Regions from separate parts of the Isoptericola sp. NPDC055881 genome, predicted to be linked through region 2. Evidence: riboswitches for the same ligand, from Rfam matches in the RefSeq annotation. Region 2 holds a riboswitch; each other region holds the start of a gene.
The links. Region 2 has a riboswitch for thiamine pyrophosphate ahead of ACWGKI_RS06360 (bifunctional hydroxymethylpyrimidine kinase/phosphomethylpyrimidine kinase). Riboswitches for the same ligand answer to the same signal wherever they lie in the genome.
Positions count from the first base shown of each region.

Region 1: another riboswitch for thiamine pyrophosphate. It lies ahead of ACWGKI_RS16065 (thiamine ABC transporter substrate-binding protein); the one in region 2 lies ahead of ACWGKI_RS06360 (bifunctional hydroxymethylpyrimidine kinase/phosphomethylpyrimidine kinase).
Region 3: another riboswitch for thiamine pyrophosphate. It lies ahead of thiO (glycine oxidase ThiO); the one in region 2 lies ahead of ACWGKI_RS06360 (bifunctional hydroxymethylpyrimidine kinase/phosphomethylpyrimidine kinase).

Region 1 is NZ_JBSHCR010000058.1:20,872-24,243, reverse strand. Features, by position in the region: gene ACWGKI_RS16080 (sulfite exporter TauE/SafE family protein) at 1-508, shown strand, start outside; gene ACWGKI_RS16075 (PAS domain-containing protein) at 672-1,457, shown strand; gene ACWGKI_RS16070 (DUF4235 domain-containing protein) at 1,466-1,753, opposite strand; TPP riboswitch at 1,874-1,977, shown strand; gene ACWGKI_RS16065 (thiamine ABC transporter substrate-binding protein) at 2,049-3,134, shown strand; gene ACWGKI_RS16060 (ABC transporter permease) at 3,110-3,372, shown strand, end outside.
Region 2 is NZ_JBSHCR010000013.1:11,248-14,619, reverse strand. Features, by position in the region: gene ACWGKI_RS06370 (YcnI family copper-binding membrane protein) at 1-558, opposite strand, end outside; gene ACWGKI_RS06365 (hypothetical protein) at 636-1,271, opposite strand; TPP riboswitch at 1,350-1,466, shown strand; gene ACWGKI_RS06360 (bifunctional hydroxymethylpyrimidine kinase/phosphomethylpyrimidine kinase) at 1,457-3,154, shown strand; gene ACWGKI_RS06355 (ABC transporter ATP-binding protein) at 3,208-3,372, shown strand, end outside.
Region 3 is NZ_JBSHCR010000026.1:26,184-29,555, forward strand. Features, by position in the region: gene ACWGKI_RS10050 (thiazole synthase) at 1-670, opposite strand, end outside; gene thiS (sulfur carrier protein ThiS) at 680-913, opposite strand; gene thiO (glycine oxidase ThiO) at 910-2,190, opposite strand; TPP riboswitch at 2,182-2,284, opposite strand; gene thiE (thiamine phosphate synthase) at 2,307-2,981, shown strand; gene guaA (glutamine-hydrolyzing GMP synthase) at 3,038-3,372, shown strand, end outside.

The DNA.
Region 1 (3,372 bases), on a different contig from region 2:
CCTCGTGGCCGGCTTCATGGACGCCACGGGCGGCGGCGGCTGGGGCCCGGTCGGCACGCCCGCCATCCTCGCCAGCGGCCGGATGGAGCCGCGCAAGGTCATCGGCTCGATCGACACCAGCGAGTTCTTCGTGGCCGTCGCCGCGAGCCTCGGCTTCCTGTTCGGCCTCGGCACGGCGGGGATCGACCCGTCCTGGGCGCTCGCGCTGCTGGTCGGCGGCCTCATCGCCGCCCCGATCGCCGCATGGCTCGTCCGGCTCGTGCCGCCGCGCGTCCTCGGCTCCGCGGTCGGCGGCATCATCGTGCTCACCAACGTGCGCACCCTGCTGAGCCTCGACTCCTTCCCGGTGGACGCCGGCGTGCGCTCGCTGGTCCTGGGGATCATCGCCGCCGGCTGGGCCGCGGCCGTCGTGTACTCGTTCCGTCAGCACCGCAAGGCGCTGGCCGAGGAGGCCGCGGAGGGCGACGTGACCGTCCCGCCCGCAGCCGCCCCCACGCCCGCCGTCTGACGTCCTGCCGACCCGCGCCCCTGCGGCCGCCGCCCCGACCTCCGGGGGCGCCGGCCGCAGGGGCGTCGTCGCGTGCGGTGGCGCCGTCGCCCCGTCCCGGTACCGTGGTGAGGCCAGGAGAACTGCGCGCCGGACCCAGCTGCACGGCACTGGGAGGTGAGCCATGTCGTTGCCCAGCACGCCGCACGATCCCCCGCGCCGCGAGCTCGTCGCCCTCGCGGAGCTGCTCGGCGCGGGCAGCCAGCTGCTCGTGGGCCAGTACCGCGTCGAGGTCGCCACGGGCGCGTGGTGGTGGTCGGACGAGGTCTACCGCATCTTCGGGCGCGAGCCCGGCAGGATCGAGCCCGGGCCCGAGGTGCTCCGCGCGCACCTGCACCCCGACGACCGTGAGCGGCTGTCCCGCACGGCGGCGGTGGCGCTCGGCACCGGCCGGCCCTTTGCAGGCGGCCACCGCGTGGTCGACGACCACGGGCGCACCCACTCGGTCGTCGTCACCGGGCAGGCGCGGCACGGGCCCGACGGCGCGTCGTCGCAGCTGGTCGGGTACGTCATCGACACCAGCCCCGTGGTGCGGGACGCGCTCGAGCGCGAGGCGCACCGCGCCGTCTCGCGCGCCTTCGTCGCCGCCACGGCGTCCGAGCAGGCCAAGGGCGCGATCATGGCGGTCTGCGGCGTCGACGAGTCCGTGGCCACCGAGGTGCTCGGGGACGTCGGTGCCCAGGTGGGCGTCTCCGCCCAGTCGGCGGGGGAGCAGGTGATGAAGGAGCTCACGCGGCCCGTCAGCGACCGCGACTCCGCGCTCACCGCCGCCGAAGTGCTCCGGTCCGCCCCGCCCGCCCAGGACGCGGCGGACCGGCTGAGCCACGCCCTCGCCGCGGTGCGACCGGTGGAGCGGCCCCACGGCCACGACGCGCAGCTCGCCCGCCGGCGGCCGCGCGCGAGCCGCTGAGCGCGGCGTCAGCGACCGAAGCGGGCGGCCGCGCGGACCGCGCCCTTGCGCGCGAGCCGCTTCGCCAGCACCGCGACGCCACCTGAGACGGCGGCGAACGTGACGGCCTGGATCACGGAGATCTCGTCGTCGTCGATGTTCGTGGGAGCGACGCTGCCCGTCGTCCGCTCCCAGACCACCCCGATCAGCTTCTGCGCGACCCATCCGGCGCCGATCGTCAGCACCACCGTGCCGACCTTCACGCCCAGCGGCTGCTCGGTGTCCTTCACGTGCTCTCCCTCGGTCGTCCCCGGCATGGCCGGAGGGTGGTCGTGCGGCGTCCACGGCCCGGCGAGGGCGTCGTGGCACGTCAGGCATGTCACACCCTGGGGCGCGGACAGGACCACGGTAGCGCGGCACCGGTGTGTAGGCTCGTGCTGATACGACAGGGGAGCGCCACCGGCGCTGAGAGTGCGGAACGCCGCAGACCCTCGAACCTGATCCGGTTAGCACCGGTGGAGGAAGTCGGGAATCTCGTTCCCTGCGGGAGGCCGCACCACGACGGTGCCGGACGCCCGCAGGACCCCCTTCTCGCACGCTGAGGAGGACAGCATGACCCACAGGACCACGCGGACGACCGCGGCCCTCGCCGCGCTCGCGCTGCTGCCGCTGCTCGCGGCCTGCGGCGCCGACGGGGCCACCGGCACCGGCAGCAGCGGCGGCGACGCGGCGGGCGACCCCGGCACGGTGACGCTCGTGACGCACGACTCGTTCGCCGTGTCGGACGACGTCCTGGCCGCGTTCGAGAAGAAGTCCGGCCTCACCGTCAAGCAGGTCGCGCCCGGCGACGCGGGCACCCTCGTCAACCAGCTCGTGCTCACCAAGGACGCGCCGCTGGGCGACGCCGTCTTCGGCGTGGACAACACGTACGCGTCGCGCGCCGTCGACGCCGGGGTCTTCGAGCGGTACCAGCCGGCCGACCTCGACCCGCAGGTGGCCGCCTACGCCCCGGACGACCTCGCAGGCACGCTCACCCCCGTGGACGTCGGCGACGTGTGCCTGAACCTCGACGACGGCTGGTTCAAGGACCACGACGTCACGCCGCCCGCCACGCTCGAGGACCTCACGGAGCCGGAGTACCGGGACCTCACGGTCGTCACCAACCCCGCCACGTCGTCGCCCGGGCTCGCGTTCCTGCTCGCGACGATCGGGGCCTTCGGCACCGACGGCTGGCAGGACTACTGGGCCGGCCTGCGGGACAACGGCGTCAAGGTCGCGGAGAGCTGGGAGGACGCGTACTACGTGGACTTCTCCGGCGCGGGCGAGGGCGGCACGCGGCCGATCGCGCTGTCGTACGCCACCTCGCCGGCGTTCACCGTGAGCGACGACGGCACGTCCTCCACGACGAGCGCGATGCTCGACACCTGCTTCCGCCAGGTCGAGTACGCGGGCGTGCTCACGGGCGCGGCGAACCCGGAGGGCGCGAAGAAGCTGGTCGACTTCCTGACCTCGGGCACGTTCCAGGCCGACGTCCCCGGCCAGATGTACATGTACCCGGCGGACCCGGACGTGCCGCTGCCCGCCGACTGGCAACGGTTCGCGCCCCTGGCCGACAAGCCGTTCGAGGTGGCGCCGGCCGACGTCGCCGCGCACCGTGACGAGTGGATCGAGCAGTGGACGGCGACGGTCGTCGGCTGACGCGCGGCGTCCGCGCGAGCCGGTGGGGCGCCTGGCTCGGGTGGGGCGCCGCCGTCGTCCTGCCGCTGGGGTTCCTCGCCGTCTTCTTCGCGTGGCCGGTGGTCTCGCTCGTCCTCCAGGGGTTCTTCACCGACACCCCGGCGGGCCGGGTGCTCGACCTGTCCGGCTTCGCCGACGTGCTGTCGCAGCCGCGCACCTGGCGCATCGTCGGCCAGACGCTGGCGCAGGCGGTCACCGG
Region 2 (3,372 bases):
GGTCGCAGGCTCGACGTGCAGCACCGGAGCGGGGTGCTCGGGCTCGGTGTCGCCGGTCGCCTCCTGGTCCCACTGGACGACCTCCCCGTCGGAGTACGTCTGCGTGGCCGGCAGCGTGAGGGCGTCGACCCCCTCGGGGACGGCTCCCGCCGACACGGTGAAGCGGAGGAACTCGCCCGGCGCGATGGCGGCGTCGGCGTCGTCGGCGGTCCACACCACGGCCGCGGGCGCCTCGGTGACCTCGGTGCCGTGCACCTCGACGGGCTCGGGCAGGGGAGCCTGCGTGACCTTCGCGGTCCAGCCCGGCACCGGCTCGACCGACACGCTGGTGAACGGGGTGTCGGACGGCAGGGTGACCTTCACCCGGGTGGTCGAGGCGTCGGCGGACTCGTTGGGGACCTTGAAGGTCAAGGTGGCGTACGCGCCGGCCTCGGCCGAGTCGGGCGTCACCGTCACGTGCGCCGACGCGGCGCCGGCCGCCAGCACGAGCGCGGGGAGGGCGAGGGCGGCGGTGCCGGCGAGGCGGCGCGTGCGCCGGGCAGGGGTGGTCGTGGACATGGCTGTCTGCTCCAGAGTGTCGAGAGTCGTGGGACGACGAGGGACCTGCCCTCGTCCGACCTCGGACCAGGGCAGGCTCAGGCGGCGCGCAGGAGGGCGCCGGACAGCCGCGGGGGCCCGCGAGGCGCGGGGCGGCGGCGGGCGTTCCCGGGTCGCGGGCTCCAGGTTGCGGCGCTGACGACCGTCCGCCGGCGTGCCACGGGCAGCGCCGGCGCGCTCTGCACCAGGACGGCGACGTGCCGCAGGTGGGCGACGACGTTGGCGGCGGCCCGGTCACCGGCCGCGAGCAGCAGGGCCGTGAGCACGACGGCGGCGGCGTGCGCGGCGAGCATCCAGGAGGCCGTCCCGCCCACGGCGGCGTGGTGATGGAGCATCGCGGCGGTCGCCGGCGGCAGGGAGCCAGGGCCGAGGTCGTGGGCGGCGTGCCCCGTCAGGGCGGTGGCCGAGCCGGTCCCGCCGCCGCCCGCGCCGAGGACCGACAGCGCGGTGTGCTGCACGAGCTGTAGCGCGACCATGGCGGGCAGCAGGCGGCGCAGCGTCAGGCGACGGCGCGCGGTCCACACGGCCAGCGGCGCGGACAGCGCCAGGACGACCAGCCAGGCCAGGGGGGTGCCGGGCAGCGTGCCACCGGCCACGAGGTGCGCGGCGGCCGCGATGCTGAGCGTCGTGCCGGTGACGAGAAGCTCGCGCACACGACGGACGACCACGGACACCCCCGCACCCTATCCCGGGCGGGGGAGCTCCCTGGCGGACGGGCGAGCGGTCCCCGCGGGCGGTGGGCTACCGTGACGCCGAACGACACGGGGTGCCTCTCGCCCGTCGGCCCCGGCCGGCGACGAGACGCTGAGATCACACCCGTCGAACCTGATCTAGCTCGTACTAGCGAAGGGATGTCGACATGAGCGTGCGCGCGCGTCACGACAGCTCCGACTCCACCGAGGTCTCCACCGGCGTGGGCTGCGGCCCGCTCGCCGCCACCACAGCCGCCCCTCGCCGGCCCCGCGTGCTCGCGGTCGCCGGCTCCGACCCGTCGGGGGGAGCCGGGATCCAGGCGGACCTCAAGGCCGTCGCAGCGGCCGGGGGGTACGGGATGGCGGCGCTCACCGCGCTGACGGCGCAGAACACCCGGGGCGTGCGCGGCGTGCACGTCCCGCCGGCGGAGTTCCTCACCGCGCAGCTCGAGGCGGTGGCCGACGACGTGGCGATCGACGCCGTGAAGATCGGCATGCTCGCGTCCGCGCCCGTCGCGCGCGCCGTGGGGGCCTGGCTGGACGGGCTGCCGCGCGGCGCCACGTCGTCGCGCCCCCCGGTGGTGCTGGACCCGGTGATGGTGGCCACCAGCGGCGACCGTCTGCTCGACGCGGCGGCCGAGCGTGCGGTGCGGGACCTGCTGCCCCGGGTCGACGTCGTCACCCCGAACCTGCCGGAGCTCGCCGTGCTCGCCGAGGAACCGCCCGCCGCCGACTGGGCCGCGGCGCTCCGGCAGGCGCGGCGTCTCGCCGCCCGGTACGACGTGCTCGTCCTCGCCAAGGGCGGGCACCTCGACGGGTCCCGCGCGCGTGCCGGTGCCGACGCCGGCGCGCCGGACGCGCTCGTGGGCCCGGACGGCGTGCTGGTCGAGGTCCCGGGCGAGCGCGTCCGCACCACGGCCACGCACGGGACGGGCTGCTCGCTGTCCAGCGGCCTGGCCGTCCGGTACGTCCGCACCGGCGACTGGGCCGAGGCCCTGCGTGGCACGAAGGCGTGGCTCACCGCGGCGATCCGTGCGGGGGAGGCGCTGCGGGTCGGCGCCGGGCACGGTCCGGTCGACCACCTGGCGGGCAGCACGTCGTCCGGCGCCGTGGCTCCCGAGCCGGCTCCAGCACCGGCTCCAGAACCAGACGGTGGCCCGGCGGGGCGGGACGTCGTCGCGCGCTGGTGGGACCACGCGGCACCCGTGCGTGCGGCCGTCGACGACCTGCCCTTCGTGCGTGCTCTCGGTGACGGGTCGCTCGCCCCCGGGCACTTCCGCACCTACCTGGAGCAGGACGCGATCTACCTGCGCGAGTACGCGCGCTGCCTCGCCCGCGCCAGCCAGCTCGCACCCACCCGCGCCGAGCAGGCCTTCTGGGCGGGCGGGGCCCACGGTGCGCTCGTCACCGAGCTCGACCTGCACACGCGCTGGCTGGGGGGCGAGCCCCGGGACGTCCCGGCCAGCGCCACCACGGCCGCCTACCTGGAGCACCTGCGTGCCGCCGGCGACGACTACGCGGCCCTCGTGGCGGCCGTCCTGCCCTGCTACTGGATCTACCAGGACGTCGGCGAGCGGCTGGCGGCCCTGGACCGCCCGGGCCATCCGTACTCGGCCTGGCTGGGCACGTACGCCGACGAGGCGTTCGCCGCCGCGACCCGGCAGGCCGTCGCGATCCTCCGCCGTGTCGCCGGCGCTGCCGGCCCGGTCGTCCAGGAGCGGATGGCCGCAGCCTTCCACGGGTCGTGCAGGCACGAGCTGGCGTTCTTCGACCAGACCGGGCAGCGCGAGCAGGGCGACGTTCCGGGGCAGGACGCGGCGCTCCCGGCACGCCGGACGACGGTAAGCGGTGTCCCGATCGGGTGACATGCCGGGTGACCGGGGCAAGGGTGTCGGCGGCCGGTGAGAGAATGACTGTGATGCCCGACACCACGCGCGCACCGCGCAGCAGCAGCCGAGGCGCCAGCAGCGCCGATCCCTCCGACAGTCCCCGGAGGAGCTCCGCCTCCTCCGCATCCCGTCGACCCGCTGCGCCCGGCACCCCGCCGGGCGGGTCCGCCGGCCCGCCCGGCGCAGCCGCCCCC
Region 3 (3,372 bases), on a different contig from region 2:
CGAGCAGCACACCGTCGCAGCCGAGCTCCATGGCGAGCGCGGCGTCCGAGGCCGTGCCGACCCCCGCGTCGAGGATGACGGGGACGTGCGCGGCGGCGGCGATCGCCTCGATGTTGCGCGGGTTGAGCACCCCCAGCCCGGTCCCGATGGGCGCGCCGAGGGGCATGACGGCCGCGCAGCCCACGTCCTCCAGGCGTCGGGCGAGGATCGGGTCGTCGTTCGTGTAGGGCAGCACGACGAACCCGTCGCGCACCAGCCTGTCCGCCGCCTCGACCAGGCCGATCGGGTCGGGCAGGAGGGTGACGTCGTCGGCGATCACCTCGAGCTTGACCCAGGCTGTGCCGCACGCCTCGCGCGCGAGCTGCGCGGTCAGCACCGCCTCCTGGACGGAGAAGCAGCCCGCCGTGTTGGGCAGGGCGCGGATGCCGAGCCGTCCCAGGAGGCCCCAGATGCCGCCGTCCTCCTGGCCGGCTCCGCCCGGCCGGACGGCGACGCGGCGCATGGCGACCGTGGTGAGGCCGGTGCCCGACGCGACCAGCGCGTCCTCGAGCGTGAGGAGGTTGGCGGCCCCGCCCGTGCCCATGACCAGGCGGGAACCGACCTCCGTGCCGGCGACCACCAGCGGGTCGTGCACGAGGCTCGTGGCGGGCGTGGGGTGCGTGCTGGTCATGGTTCCTCCTCAGCCGCCCTGGACGGCGGTGACGATCTCGACCCGGTCGCCGGGCGCGATGCGGGTGGCGGCCCACAGGCCGCGGGGCACGACGGCGTCGTTGACGGCGACGGCGATCCCCTGCGCGACGCCGTCGGCCACGAACGCAGGGACGAGCGCGGCGACGACGCCCTCCAGACCGTCGCCATCCGCCCCGGGTAGGGGGTAGGTCGCGCCGTTCACGACGGCGGTGGGGGTGCTCATGCGGGGGCTCCTCGGGTCGCGAAGCGGAGGGGGTCGGCCGTCGCAAGCGCGGCGGCGGCCGGTCCTGGGTCAGTGGGATCGGTGGGGTCGGTGGGGTCGGTGAGGTCGGTGAGCGCGGCGAGGACGGCGTCCGCGGTCAGCGGCGCGAGCAGCACGCCGTTGCGCCCGTGCCCGACGGCGGCCAGCAGGCCCGGTGCTGCGGTCGGGCCCACCAGCGGCAGGTTGTCGGGGGTGACCGGGCGGGCGCGCGGCGTGACCTCGACGAGGGCGGCCTCGTCGATCCCGGGCACGAGGGCGCGCGCGTCGCGCAGGAGGGCGAACACCCCGCCGGCCTCGGCGCGCCGGTCGTCGGGGCGCTCCTCGGTGGTGGCGCCGACGACGATCTCGCGGTGGTCCGGTCCGCTGCCCGCTCCTGCGCCGGTCCCCGCGGCACGCGGGACGACGTACACCGGCCGGCCCTGCACGGTCCCGCGCACGACGTGCTCGAGCGCCAGGCCAGGCCCGGCGTCCAGCCGCAGGGTGATCCCCTTGACGGGCCGGACGGGCAGCCGCACCTGCGGCAGCCCGTCGAGCAGCGCGCCGGTGGCCGTCGCGCCCGTGGCGAGCACGACCGCGCCCGCGGCGTGCCGCCTGCCGGCGTCGTCGTGCACCGCCACGACGCGGCCGGTGGGGGATCGTTCGAGCCGGACGGCGGCCTGCCGGACCACCGTGCCGCCCGCTGCGCCGTCGAGCGGGGCACCGAGCGGGGCACCGCGCGCAACATCGAGCGCAGCAACGAGCGCCGCGTGCGCCCCGCGCGGGTCGACGGCGAGGTCGCCCTCGACGACCGCCGCCCCCGCGAGCCGCGGGCCGAGGTACGGCTCGCGGCGGCGCGCGTCGGCGGCGGAGATCTCCTCGGAGGCCAGCCCCCAGGCGCGGTGCAGGGCCAGGGCGCGACGCAGGAGGGCGAGGTCGTCGGCGTCGTACGCGACGGCGAGCGAGCCGGCCCGCAGGAGGGGGACGTCGCGGCCGCTCGCCGCGGCGAGGCCGGCGGCGAAGGAGGGCCAGCGTGCCGCCGCCGCGAGGTTGAGGCGGGCGAGCTCCCGCTCGCCGAAGTCCGCCTCGTTGACGGCGGCGAGCATCCCCGCGGCGGCGCGGCTGGCGCCGTCGCCGGGGGCGGGGTCGAGGACGGTGACGGTGAGCCCGGCCGCCGCGGCGCGCCACGCGACGGCGAGCCCGACGATGCCGCCGCCGACGACGACGACGTCGCGGGCGGGCGGACGTGCAGAGGTGGGCATGGGTGCGCTCCCTTCGCTGGCATGACCCAGATCAGGTTCGACGGTCGGCTCCTACGCCCTCTCAGCCCCGTCCGGGGCTCCCGTGCGCGGCCACTGTAGCGCGGGCCGTGGTTACCCTGACCGGCGTGACCACGACCAGCGCCGCCCCGGGCACGACGCGTGCCCGCCTCGCCGCCGCCCGCCTGTACCTGTGCACCGACGCCCGGGAGGACCGCGGGGACCTCGAGGACTTCCTCCACGCGGCGCTCGCCGGCGGGGTGGACGTGGTGCAGCTGCGGGACAGGTCGCTCGACGTGGTCCGTGAGCTCGAGCTGCAGGAGCTCGTGGCCCGCGTCGCCGCGGAGCACGGCGCGCTGTGGGCGGTCAACGACCGGGCGGACGTGGCCGGCCTGACCGGGGCGCCCGTGGTGCACACGGGTCAGCGGGACCTGCCGGTCCCCGCGCTCCGCTCGCTGCTGGGGCCGGCGCCCGCGCTGGGTCGTTCGACGCACTCGGCCGCCCAGGCGGCCGCGGCGGAGGCGGACCCGGACGTCGACTACTTCTGCGTCGGCCCGCTCTGGGCGACGCCCACCAAGCCCGGCCGCGCGGCGGTGGGGCTCGACCTGCTGCGCGAGGTCGCCGCGACCCGGCCCACCACGCCGTGGTTCGCGATCGGCGGGGTGGACGGCGAGCGGCTGGGCGCCGTGCTGGACGCCGGGGCGACTCGCGTCGTCGTCGTGCGGGCGATCACGCAGGCGCCGGACCCGGAGCGCGCGGCGCGCGAGCTGCGCGAGCGGCTGGGCGCGGGGTGACCTACCCGACGCAGGCAGCGGGCCGGGGGTCCGCGGGGCGCGGATAGGATGACCCGGTGACGTCTCCCGCCACCGACTCCCTCCGCCCGGTCCTGGTCGTCGACTTCGGCGCCCAGTACGCCCAGCTCATCGCGCGCCGCGTGCGCGAGGCGAGCGTCTACTCCGAGATCGTGCCCCACACGGCCACGGTCGAGCAGATGCTCGCCAAGGACCCGGCCGCGATCATCCTCTCGGGCGGCCCGTCGTCGGTGTACGCCACGGGCGCGCCGTTCGTCGACCCGGCCCTGTTCGAGGCCGGCGTCCCGGTGCTGGGCATCTGCTACGGCTTCCAGGCGATGGCGCAGGCCCTCGGCGGCGAGGTCGCCCAGACGGGGCAGCGCGAGTACGGCGG